DNA from 3 places in the Cedecea sp. NFIX57 genome. Region 3 is predicted to be linked to each of the others. Evidence: riboswitches for the same ligand, from Rfam matches in the RefSeq annotation. Region 3 holds a riboswitch; each other region holds the start of a gene.

The links. Region 3 has a riboswitch for thiamine pyrophosphate ahead of thiC (phosphomethylpyrimidine synthase ThiC). Riboswitches for the same ligand answer to the same signal wherever they lie in the genome.
Region 1: it holds a riboswitch for thiamine pyrophosphate, as region 3 does, so the genes downstream of both, B9Y90_RS05415 (TenA family protein) here and thiC (phosphomethylpyrimidine synthase ThiC) in region 3, are expected to answer to the same signal.
Region 2: it holds a riboswitch for thiamine pyrophosphate, as region 3 does, so the genes downstream of both, thiM (hydroxyethylthiazole kinase) here and thiC (phosphomethylpyrimidine synthase ThiC) in region 3, are expected to answer to the same signal.

What each region holds. Positions count from the first base shown of each region.
Region 1 covers NZ_FXAS01000005.1:68,951-73,088, forward strand. Annotated here, with positions in the region: gene B9Y90_RS05405 (DUF1349 domain-containing protein) at 97-672, opposite strand; gene B9Y90_RS05410 (LLM class flavin-dependent oxidoreductase) at 697-1,719, opposite strand; TPP riboswitch at 1,883-1,984, shown strand; gene B9Y90_RS05415 (TenA family protein) at 2,044-2,724, shown strand; gene B9Y90_RS05420 (ABC transporter ATP-binding protein) at 2,721-3,461, shown strand; gene B9Y90_RS05425 (ABC transporter permease) at 3,458-4,138, shown strand, end outside.
Region 2 covers NZ_FXAS01000005.1:210,718-214,855, forward strand. Annotated here, with positions in the region: gene B9Y90_RS06055 (GntR family transcriptional regulator) at 1-549, opposite strand, end outside; gene thiD (bifunctional hydroxymethylpyrimidine kinase/phosphomethylpyrimidine kinase) at 636-1,436, opposite strand; gene thiM (hydroxyethylthiazole kinase) at 1,433-2,221, opposite strand; TPP riboswitch at 2,260-2,356, opposite strand; gene B9Y90_RS06070 (YadA C-terminal domain-containing protein) at 2,797-3,732, shown strand; gene lpxO (lipid A hydroxylase LpxO) at 3,870-4,138, shown strand, end outside.
Region 3 covers NZ_FXAS01000041.1:18,463-22,600, forward strand. Annotated here, with positions in the region: gene B9Y90_RS22860 (HesA/MoeB/ThiF family protein) at 1-138, opposite strand, end outside; gene thiE (thiamine phosphate synthase) at 131-766, opposite strand; gene thiC (phosphomethylpyrimidine synthase ThiC) at 766-2,667, opposite strand; TPP riboswitch at 2,757-2,867, opposite strand; gene B9Y90_RS22875 (Rsd/AlgQ family anti-sigma factor) at 2,918-3,421, opposite strand; gene nudC (NAD(+) diphosphatase) at 3,520-4,138, shown strand, end outside.

The DNA of each region.
Region 1 (4,138 bases), on a different contig from region 3:
GAAAACGTTCACCCGGTTACCGGCTTGAATACCCACGTATGATGAAAACCCCGCCAGAGAAAAGTCTGGCGGGGCGTCGACCGAGTAAAGGGATGATTAGCTTAAATCGTGCAACGCTTTATCCAGCGCGTCACTCAGCATAATGTCTTCGAATTTCACCGCCAGACCGCCACGCTGCGGGGTGCAGCACATCACGCCTACCCTGCATGTGTCGAACCCAGGGAAATGCGCCAGCCTCAGTAGCGGCCAGGTTGTGCCGTCAACGGAATACTGCAACCGCAGGCTGTCACCTTTACGGGTCAGGCGCATCCAGAACAGATTCGCATCTCGTGGAAACACGCCGGTTGCCCAGTCGGAATGGCCCAGCGTCAGCACGCTGCCAATGGCAGGCACGCCGTCGTTAAACTCGATGCCCGCTTTTAACCAGTGGGATTCATCCCCCAGCAGCATGATGCCGGCCTGGTCGTAGAGTGCGCTAAATTCAGCGTTGACCTTCACCTGGAAGGTAAAATCCCCCCGCACGTTGCAACCATAAAAATGGCCGGAGAAACGCTCAAAGCCGTACCATGTTTTGCGCCAGAAGTCGGTTTGTTCATCGGTCACCACAGAAAGCGTGCCGTCGCCTTCGCGCCAGACTTTTGGCGCATTGATCCAGTAAAAATCCGTGTGCATAGCCTGACCCTTTCCCTGTTGGATTTAGCGCCAGCCCAGTTCCGGCGCAACGTGCTTGAGAATAGATTCGATCACATGCGCGTTGTAGTCCACGCCCAGCTGGTTTGGCACGGTTAACAGGAGCGTGTCGGCTTCGGCAATCGCTTCATCCTGCGCCAGTTGCTTAATCAGCAGTTCCGGCTCGGCGGCATAGCTGCGGCCGAAAATAGCCCGGGTTTGTGGCTCGATGTAGCCCACCTGGTCGCCTTCTTTGCCGCTGCCGCCAAAGTAGTTGCGGTCGCGCTGGTCCATTATCGCGAAGATGCTCCGGCTAACCGAAACGCGTGGCTCACGCGGATGACCCGCGTCTTTCCACGCGGCACGATAGGCGCGAATTTGCTTCGCCTGCTGGATATGGAACGGCTCGCCGGTTTCATCGGTTTTCAACGTGGAGCTTTGCAGGTTCATCCCTAGCTGCGCCGCCCAAACCGAAGTCGCGTTGGAGCTGGCTCCCCACCAGATACGCTCCCGCAGCCCGGCAGAAAACGGCTCCAGACGCAGCAACCCCGGCGGATTAGGAAACATCGGTTGCGGGTTCGGTTCGGCAAAACCTTCCCCTTTCAGCGCCTCGAGGAACACTTCGGTATGACGGCGCGCCATATCGGCTTCGGTCTCTCCTTCGCCCGGCACATAGCCAAAATAGCGCCAGCCGTCGATCACCTGCTCCGGCGAGCCACGGCTGATCCCAAGCTGCAGGCGGCCCCCGGCAATCAAATCCGCAGCTCCCGCATCCTCCACCATGTAAAGCGGGTTCTCATAGCGCATGTCGATCACGCCGGTGCCGATTTCAATGCGTTTGGTTTTTGCCCCAATGGCCGCCAGCAGCGGGAAAGGCGAGCTTAACTGGCGAGCAAAATGGTGCACGCGGAAGTAAGCGCCGTCCGCGCCAAGCTCTTCAGCGGCAACGGCCAGGTCGATGGACTGCAGCAGCGTATCCGCCGCTGAGCGCGTGCCTGACTGGGCGGCAGGCGACCAGTGGCCAAACGAGAGAAAGCCAATCTTTTTCATCGGATATCATCCTTAGACTCGGAGGTAACCGTCCTACAGTGACAAAATTCCCGCCCCGAGTGCCAGAAAAATATTGCGATACCGCACTAAACGGATCGTCGGTTTCCGTGAGGGCTACGACGGTGCCCGGCGATTGTAATCAAAAAGTAAATGTCGTATAACAGGCACCTCCGAGGGGTGTCCTGTATGGGCTGAGATGGCGCAAGCCGAACCCTTTGAACCTGATCTGGGTCATGCCAGCGAAGGGACGGTCGGCAATCACAGCTCTGTTATTGTCTGTTCATACCTCTGCGCGCCCGGATCTCCATTTACCCAGGAGGTCCTATGTACACCCCACTTTTCGAAAACGGTCTTTACGGTCGATTACGTCAACACGCCGGTCAGCACTGGCAGGATTACGTCGCTCACCCTTTTCTGCAGCAGCTTGCCGTCGGCACGCTGCCTGAAGCCGCATTTAAGCGCTATCTGACTCAGGATTATCTTTTTCTGATTCATTTTGCTCGCGCCTACGCGCTGCTGGTGAGCAAGCTCCGTACGCTGCCGGAAATGCGCGCCGCGACCGCATCGCTGAATGCCATTGTCTCCGAGCTGCCGCTCCATGTGGCTTACTGTCAAGGCTGGGGGCTGGACGAGGCGCAAATGGCGGCGGAGGCGGAAGCGCCGGAAACCATGAATTACACCCGTTACGTGCTGGATATTGGCCATTCAGGCGACGCACTCGATCTGCTGACTGCGCTGCTGCCCTGCGTGGCCGGATATGCAGAAATCGGCCTTGGCCTACTGCATAGCCCCGACACGGTGATGGCAGGCAATCCCTACGCGAACTGGATCCGTAACTATGGCGATGAAGGCTATCTCACCGGCGTGCGGGCCGCTGTGCAGTTGCTCGAAAACGTAGGCCACCAGCGTGGCGCGGAAAGCCGTTTCCCTGAGCTATCGCAGATTTTTACCACCGCGACGCAGCTTGAATCCGCGTTCTGGCAAATGGGGCTGAATGTCTCATGACCGACAGCGCAACTTCGCCGGGCATTCAGGTTCGCGATCTCAGCCTGTGTTTTGGTCAGCAGACCATTTTTGAGCGGCTGAATTTTGATATTCCCGGCGGCAGCTTCGTGGCGCTATTGGGCGCGAGCGGGGCCGGTAAAACCAGTCTGCTTAAAATTATCGCCGGACTGGCGCAGGCCAGTGGCGGAAGCGTGACCTGCAGCGACGGGCAGCCCGTTGCCGGACGCATCGCCTGGATGGGGCAGAAGGACTTACTCTACCCGTGGCTTACCATTGAGCAGAACGTCGCCCTGGGCTCGCGTCTGCGGGGTGAAATGGTCGACAAGCAATGGACCGCGCATTTGATTGAGCAGGTCGGGCTCGGCGGCTATGCCAAAGCCTTACCCGCCTCACTGTCAGGCGGTATGCGTCAGCGTGCCGCCATCGCCAGGACGCTTTACGAAAAGCGCCCGATCGTGCTGATGGATGAGCCTTTTTCGGCGCTGGATGCTATTACCCGCACGGCCATTCAGGACCTGGCCGCCAGGCTGCTGGCAAACAATACCGTGCTGCTGATCACCCACGATCCGATGGAAGCCTGCCGGCTCAGCCACCGCCTGCTGGTCCTCTCCCGCTGGCCTGCGGGCATTGACGATACGCATGTCATTGCCGGGCAACCGCCCCGCGCGCCGGACGATGTGGATCTGCTCCAAAGCCAGGCCGGGCTGCTGCAGCAATTGATGAGGGCGGCCGAATGAAGCCGACTTCAGACACCCATGCTCCCCGCCTGCGCCGTGGGCTGACCGTTTTTGCCGGGCTATTGCTGCTTTGGTATCTGCTTACCCTCGGCAATATTCCCGCTTTTCTTTTGCCCTCTCCCGCTTCGGTAGCGCTGGCTTTATGGGATGGCCGCGATTATCTCGCCTGGCACACGCTGGTCACCGCCTCAGAGATTATCAGCGGGCTAATTCTGGGCGTGCTCCTCGGCGCTGGTCTGGCGCTGGGCATGATGTTTTCCCCCCGCCTGCAGCGCTGGCTGATGCCGCTGGTACTCACCAGCCAGGCAATTCCGGTCTTTGCCCTGGCGCCGCTGCTGGTGCTGTGGTTCGGCTTTGGCATGAGCGCCAAAGTGGCGATGGCGGTGCTGGTTATCTTCTTCCCCGTGGTGTCGTCGTTCTTTGACGGGCTGCGGCGGGTGAATAACGACTATCTGGATTTGGCCCGCACGATGGGGGCTTCACGCTGGGCGCAGCTAAGACACGTCCGACTGATGGCCGCACTACCTGCTTTTGGTTCAGGGCTACGCATGGCCGCCGCCGTCGCCCCCATCGGGGCGATTATTGGCGAATGGGTGGGCTCTGCGGAGGGGCTGGGGTACGTCATGCTGAACGCCAACGCCCGGATGCAAACCGATGTCTGTTTTGCCGCGCTGTTT
Region 2 (4,138 bases), on a different contig from region 3:
CTGGCTGCGGAAATAGTCGTACAGCGAAACGCCAATCTCATCCGGGTCGGCAATCAGCCCGGTCGGCACGTAAGACTCTTCGATAGACACCGCATCTTCATCCACATAGCGAATACGCTTTAGCAAAAAGACCTCGCTTTCCGCCGGGATCGCGAGCTGTTCCGCCACGTCTGCCGGGCATTTCACCACGCGTTTGTTCACCCACAACGTGTTTGGCTTTTTACCCCGGAGCACAACCTGCTGCGAAAACCCTCTGGCCTCTTTCAGTGAATACTCAAACGTGGCGTTAATTTGCGTCCCGTAGCCGCGCGAACGTGTTACCACACCTTCATCTTCCAGCGCCTGCATCGCCTTGCGCACGGTAATGCGTGACACGCCCGTAAGCTGGCTGAGATCCCGCTCCCCCGGCAGGATATTACCCTGCGGCAACAGGCCCGCGCGCACGGCATTTTTTACCGTTTCAACAAACTTGAGGTACAGAGGAGCGTTATCCGGGGCGGCAAAGCGCTGTTTGAGCTGTTCAACTAACTGGTGATGAGCCTGTTCCATGGTACGCAATTGTCCGGCAAGGAAGATGAAGCCAGTATAGTACCACTGGTATTATGCTGGCTAAAAACTTCTCTCTTAACCGACAGTTACCACCACTCGTGAAAATGATGCACCGGGCCGATACCGTGCCCGACTTCCAGCGAATCCGCCTGCGCCAGCGCTTTAGACAACCAGATTTTTGCGGCAGCCACGGTTTGCGCCCAGTCATCATGACGGGGGCGCAGCGCCGCCAGCGCGGCGGATAAAGTACAGCCTGTGCCGTGGGTATTTTTCGTCTGCACACGCGGCGCGGTAAAACGCTGGACATCGTGGCGGGTAAACAGCCAGTCCGGGCTTTCTGCATCGTCGAGGTGCCCGCCTTTAATCAGTACAGCCTCACAGCCCATTGCCAGCAGCGCTTCTCCTTGTTCACGCATCTCTTTTTCACTGCGTGCATGGGGCGCATCCAGCAGCGCTGCCGCTTCAGGGAGATTGGGCGTGATCAGCGCGACATGCGGCAATAGCTTCCGACGTAAGCTTTCCACCGCCGACGGGGCCAGCAACGGATCGCCGCTCTTCGCCAGCATCACCGTGTCCAGCACCACGTTTTTCGCCTTATAGAAGGCCAGCCGCTCTGCTACAGCTTCAACGATATCGGTTTCTGCCAGCATGCCGATTTTTGTGGTGTCGATGCGCACGTCGCTCAGGACAGAATCTAACTGCGCCGCCACAAACTCAGGCTCAATACGGTAAACGGACTGCACGCCACGGGTATTCTGCGCCACCAGCGCGGTGATGACGCTAGTGCCATAAGCGCCGAGCGCCGAGAAAGTTTTCAGATCGGCCTGGATACCCGCCCCGCCGCTTGGATCGGTTCCGGCGATGGTTAATACGTTGATGCGTTTCATACCAGCACCTCCGCGTTCAGCAGATAAAGGGCGTCGAGGAAGGCTGGGGTAAAACTGCCCGGCCCACGGCTGGCGGCGATGGCCTGCTCGCCAGCAAGCGACATAAAGCGGCAGGCGCTGGCGACGTTGTCCAGCCTGTCCCCCGGCAATGCAGAGCACGCAGCCACCACGGCGGAAAGCGCACATCCGGTGCCGACCACACGCGTCATTAGTTCTCCCCCGCCGGTCACGGCAAGCGTTCGCTCGCCGTCGGTGACGTAATCAGTTTCTCCGGTTACGGCAACCACCGCGCCGGTTTCACGCGCCAGCTTTTGCGCAGCCGGAATAGCCGAAAGCGCATCATCGGTGCTGTCTACGCCACGGCCTCCGGCCTGCTCGCCCGCTAACGCCATGATTTCAGACGCATTACCGCGAATGGCGGCGGGTTTCAGTTGAATAATTTCGCGGGCAAAACGCGTGCGGAAAGCCAGACCGCCCACGGCGACCGGGTCGAGCGCCCACGGCGTTCCGGCGCTATTGGCGGCGTGAATCGCGGCCAACATCGCAGCCGAACGTTCTGATGTCAGCGTGCCAATGTTGATCAGCAGCGCGCTGGCAAGCCCGCTAAACTGCGCCGCTTCTTCGGCTTCAATCACCATCGCCGGGGCAGCCCCAAGCGCCAGCAGCACGTTAGCGGTAAAGGTTTGCACTACGTCATTGGTCATGCAGTGAACCAGCGGCGAATGCTGGCGGAGATGGTGTAAAACAGAGACGGCGGTCGCGCCGGGCAGCAGGTCAGGTTGCATAACGGTAAGGCTCCTGTCCGGCGTGAAAGAAGGGACGCCGGACAGGCATCTGACTTCCCTACGCTGGCATTATCCAGATCAGGTGGTACGGGTATTTCTCAGCCTTCACAAAGAAGGGCACCCCGAGTCATTTACAGCAATATGTTGTGATTAATGCAGGTCATTAATCCGTGAGGAGGATGGTAATGCCAGCAGGAAGTCTTGTAAACGGCAAAAGCGGCGCTTTGCGGGTTTTACGTAGCGGGCCTGGCTGGACGGAGGGCGATTTGGAGAAGAGATCATTCCGGCGAATTTGGCCGCACTAAACGGTCCTGTCATCGCATACCCTATGCGTCACTGGACTTTCAAACGTAAGCTCACCTGCCCCGGTTGTAACAGCCATGTAAGCGTTCGGACACCAGCACAAGTGATGAATGTGAACGGCCTGTTTTAGCCATTTTAAACACTTTCAACTAAGAATTTTCTTATGATTTAGATCAAGGATCGCATTGTCACATTCCGGGATAGTTCATCGCCGTTATCAATGCATCAAATAATGCATTGGCACTTTTAAAATTATTTATGGCGAGAGAAAAATGAAATCCATTAACGTTGGTCAATCACTGGCCGTGGTATTGAGTATTTTCGTGCTTTCGGCTGCTGCCCGGGCCGATATGGTGAGTGATTTCTATAACAGCATGGTGAATAAAACGATTACCTGGCAGGACGCTAATGCCCGTTTTGAAAGTATGGATGCAACGCAACAGCAGGCTGTGCGAGATTATGACCACGCCCATAATACAAACTTTACGAGTGATTTTGTGAGTGGGATTACCACCACACCGCATCTGGATGGCGACCATTCAGAACCTGTAACTCCCCATCTCGATGCCCCCCATTCTATCGTCGCCAGCACGCTTACGCCTTCAAAGACGACGGTTGTGGACCCGGTAGTGCCGCCCATAGTGGACAAGAGTAGACACCTGGACAGCACGGCAACAGATGCCGACCGCCAGGCAGCCAAAGATAAGGCGATGATCGAATATGTCCAGTCTCAGGTAAAAAATGGCGTTGATGGTAAAAACGGGACCAATGGTATTAAAGGCACAAATGGCCTGACGACCACCGAAACGAAACTTGATACGGCAACGCAGGCACGCGTATCCACTAACGCTAACAATATTTCTTTAAATACTGAACGCGCAGAAAACAATACCCGCCTGATTCAGGATAATAGTCAATCGATAGACAAATTAAATAATGGATTTTCTGCATTAAAAGATGAGGTTAACAATAATCAAAAAGAGGCCAACGCGGGTATCTCTGGCGCGATGGCAATGAGCAATATACCGCAGGTGATGAATAATCAAACCGTGGCTATAGGGGCAGGTATTGGCGGCTATGAAGGCGAAAATGCTTTAGCCGTGGGCGCCTCTACACGTATCGGAAATACTGTTGTTGTGAAAGCCACCGTCAGTGACGATACAGAAAACAATGTGGGTTACGGTGCGGGGTTATCTGTAGGCTGGTAAGTTGTTCCTGGCAACATTTACTTCGCTAAAACCACTGCTAAGCTCTATTTCAGCGCCTTTACAAAGGCGCATTTTTGGCAGTCGGGGCTTTGGCCCGGCAGGGATCGTTCCAAAAAACACAGTGGTCAGATAACAATATGAAATATATTATTTTAATCGTCATTATTATTTCAGTGGTCTATGTGCATTACCGCGGCAAGATTCGTTTTCGTTTCTGGCGACAGCTGTCGGACCATTCAACGTTTACCGCCCCACTTAACGGTTTTATGTATCTTTTCTCCAGGGTGCCGAATACGCCCTATTTAACGCCAGAAACCTTTCCCGAGCTAACAACGCTGCGGGAAAACTGGGAAGTGATTCGCGACGAAGGTATGCATCTGCAACAAATGGAGCAGATAAAAGCCGC
Region 3 (4,138 bases):
ATACAGCGCGGCGGGTGAACCTAAGCCACCCAGACCGACGATCAGCGCCGTGCTGGACAGCAGTTTTTCCTGCCCTTCAATCGCCACGTCTTCCAGCAGCAACTGGCGGCTGTAGCGCATAAAATCCGCATCATTCATCGCCGGTTCCTGCCAGTTCGAGTAGCTTCGCCGTGGCGATACGCCAGTCGGGAGCCTGCGTAATGGCGCTGACGACGGCGACGCTGCCCACGCCGGTGGCTAACACGGCAGGCACACGATCGATGCTTATCCCGCCGATGGCGACGGTGGAATAATCACCCAGCGTCTGGATATGTTCTGCCAGCTTATTCAGCCCCTGCGGGGAGGAGGGCATTTGCTTGGTTTGGGTAGGGAAGACATGGCCCAGCGCAATGTAGGACGGGTTCGCGCTTAAGGCGCGATCCATTTCCATGTTGTCGTGGGTTGAAAGCCCCAGCCGAAGCCCGGCTTCGCTTATTGCCGCCAGGTTGGCGACATCCATATCTTCCTGGCCGAGATGTACGCCATAAGCACCGTGTTTGATGGCCAGTCGCCAGTAGTCGTTGATGAACAGGCGAGCGTTGTAGCGTTCGCCCAGCGCAATGGCGGCGATGACGTCAGCTTCAACGTCTGCATCGCGTTTATCTTTAATGCGGAGCTGGATGGTTTTGACGCCCGCCCCGAGGAGGCGTTCGATCCACTCCACGCTGTCGACGACCGGATAAAGGCCCAGCCTGCGTGACGTGGCTGGGAAAATGAGTCTGGACATTATGCTTCCTCTTGTCTGAGATAAATTTCACCGCCCCGGGCGCGGAAGTGCTGAGACATATCTTCCATGCCAGCATCTCTCGCCTGTTTTGCGGCGTAGTCGCGCACTTCCTGGGTGATCTTCATAGAGCAAAACTTCGGGCCGCACATGGAACAGAAATGCGCGACTTTGCCGGATTCCTGCGGCAGGGTTTCATCGTGGTAAGCGCGGGCGGTGAAGGGGTCGAGCGCCAGGTTGAACTGATCTTCCCAGCGGAATTCAAAGCGTGCTTTGGACATCGCGTTGTCGCGTATTTGCGCGCCCGGATGCCCTTTGGCCAGGTCCGCGGCGTGAGCGGCAATCTTGTAAGTGATCAGCCCCTGCTTAACGTCCTCTTTGTTCGGCAGGCCGAGGTGCTCTTTCGGCGTGACGTAGCAAAGCATCGCACAGCCAAACCAGCCAATCATGGCGGCGCCAATGCCGGAGGTGAAGTGGTCATAGCCCGGCGCGATATCGGTCGTGAGCGGACCAAGGGTGTAGAAAGGTGCTTCGTGACAATGCTCCAGTTCTTCGGTCATGTTGCGGCGAATCATCTGCATCGGCACATGCCCCGGGCCTTCAATCATCACCTGGACATCGTACTCCCAGGCAATTTTGGTCAACTCGCCCAGCGTATGCAGTTCGGCAAACTGAGCTTCGTCGTTGGCATCCTGGATGGAGCCCGGACGTAAGCCATCGCCCAGAGAAAGGGAAACGTCATAGGCGGCGCAGATTTCGCAGATTTCACGGAAGTGCTGATACAGGAAGTTTTCCTGATGGTGGGACAGGCACCACTTCGCCATAATTGATCCACCGCGCGACACAATTCCTGTCAGGCGCTTCGCGGTCATCGGGACATAGCGAAGCAGCACGCCCGCATGAATGGTGAAGTAATCCACGCCTTGCTCTGCCTGCTCCAGCAGCGTGTCGCGGAACATCTCCCAGCTCAGGTCTTCAGCGATACCGTTCGCCTTCTCCAGTGCCTGGTAGATGGGCACCGTGCCGATGGGCACCGGGCTGTTACGCAGGATCCATTCCCGTGTTTCGTGAATATAGCGGCCGGTGGAGAGGTCCATCACCGTGTCTGCCCCCCAGCGAGTGGCCCACACCAGCTTCTCCACCTCTTCTTCAATGGAGGAGGTCACCGCCGAGTTGCCGATATTGGCATTGACCTTCACCAGGAAATTGCGGCCGATAATCATCGGCTCTGATTCCGGGTGGTTGATATTGGCGGGAATAATTGCTCGCCCGGCGGCGACTTCATCGCGGACAAACTCCGGCGTGATGTTTTCCGGCAGGCGGGCCCCAAACCCTTCGCCGGGATGCTGGTGGCGCAGGACGGCATCACGAATACGCTCGCGCCCCATATTTTCGCGAATGGCGATGAATTCCATCTCCGGGGTGACAAGCCCTTTGCGGGCGTAATGCAACTGGGTGACGCATTGTCCGGCTATTGCCCGGCGAGGTTTGGACTGAGTTTCAAAGCGCAATTCGTCCAGGCCGTCGTCGGCAAGACGCGCTTTTGTGTAAGCGGAGCTGCGTTCATCCAGTGCTTCGCTGTCACGCCGGTCGGCAATCCAGGCGCTGCGTAGGGGAGATAGCCCGTGTAACACGTTTATTGAGATGTCGGGATCGCCATAAGGACCGGAGGTATCGTAGACGGGCACCGCGTCGTTCGGCTGATATTGCGGGGCATCTTTGCTCCCACCGGTGAGCGTTGGGCTGAGCTGGATTTCGCGCATCGGGATGCGGATATCTTCGCGTGACCCGGTCAGATAGATGCGTCTGGAGTTAGGGAAGGCGGTACCTTCAAGCGTGTTGATAAAGTGTTGGGCGGCGGCGCGTTGTTCACGACGGCCAGGTTTGTTTTCAGATGCAGACATAGCTCATTCCAGGTTTAGTCAGGATATGGCTTGTCAGGACAACGGAAGGAGTAATGGATATGGATCGCCCGAAAACGGGTGTACCCAAAGACAGAATTACTCTTGTTCCCTTCGCAGGTTCTAACCTGATCAGGTTCCGCGGATCCCGAATTAACGGTCTCAGCCGGTGCTTAACGCACTCGGCACTCCGACAAGAATGATCCCACCTTGCGGTGGGAAAGTTGTAAATTACTCGTTAATAGCTAACAACTCAAGCCGGACTTGCCAGCCCGGCAGGATCGCTGGCGCTGCCGTCGAGGTTGTTATCAATAGCCAGGAGGACTAGTTTATCTTCAAGGGTGAAGCGGGACTCCAGGCACTCGCCAATCTCCGACAGCGCCTGCTGAAACTCGACCCAACTGTCGCGGTCGATGGCGTTTTCCAGGTGGGAGTCGTAGAGGTCCATGATTTGCTGGGTGTTGGCTTCCAGTTGAGGGTAGAGCTGAGCTGCGCTTAGCAGCGGGCTACTGCCTTCCAGGTTGCTGATGATTCGCTCGTAGATACTGAAATGACCGGAAGAGAGGTAATCCACCAGGCCGTGGCAAAAATTGTCTAACGCTTTTTCGTCGAGCGCGGTGTGCGATTCCTTGTTAGGCTTGATCCCGACCATGTTGTAATAGGCGACCAACAGGTGCTTACGGGCCTGCAGCCAATGGTCAACTAACTCATTACTACCACCAACGCGCTCAGTCAGATTGGCTAACTGGTTCAGCATGATTGAGACTCCGTGAGTTAAAAGATTGAACGCAAACTAACCCAAAAAAGTAAAAACTAATTGTTTATATCAGTGAACACGGGGATGTGCACCAGGTTATGGAACGTGTTATTCAAAACTTAGATCATGGTTGGTGGATAGTCAGCCATGAGCAAAAAATATGGTTGCCACAGGGTGACTTACCTCACGGCAGCGCGGAAGAATTTCAGCTTGTGGGCAGCCGGGCTCTGGATATCGGTGAGTGGGAAGGTGAACCCGTCTGGCTGATTCGTGAAAACCGCCGTTCGGACATGGGCTCGCTGCGCCAGCTCCTTGATCGCGATGTGGGCCTGTTCCAACTGGCCGGGCGAGGCGTTCAACTGGCCGAGTTTTATCGCTCGCATAAGTATTGCGGTTACTGCGGCCATGAAATGCATTTCAGCAAAAGTGAATGGGCGATGCTTTGTGGGCACTGCCGGGAACGGTATTACCCGCAAATTGCCCCCTGCATTATTGTCGCTATCCGTAAGGACGATCATATCCTGCTGGCTCAGCACACGCGGCATCGCAACGGCGTTTACACCGTGCTGGCCGGATTTGTCGAAGTCGGCGAAACGCTGGAGCAGGCGGTAGCGCGCGAAGTCATGGAAGAGAGCAGTATTCAGGTGAAAAACCTGCGCTACGTGACTTCCCAGCCCTGGCCGTTCCCGCAGTCGCTAATGACCGCCTTTATGGCGG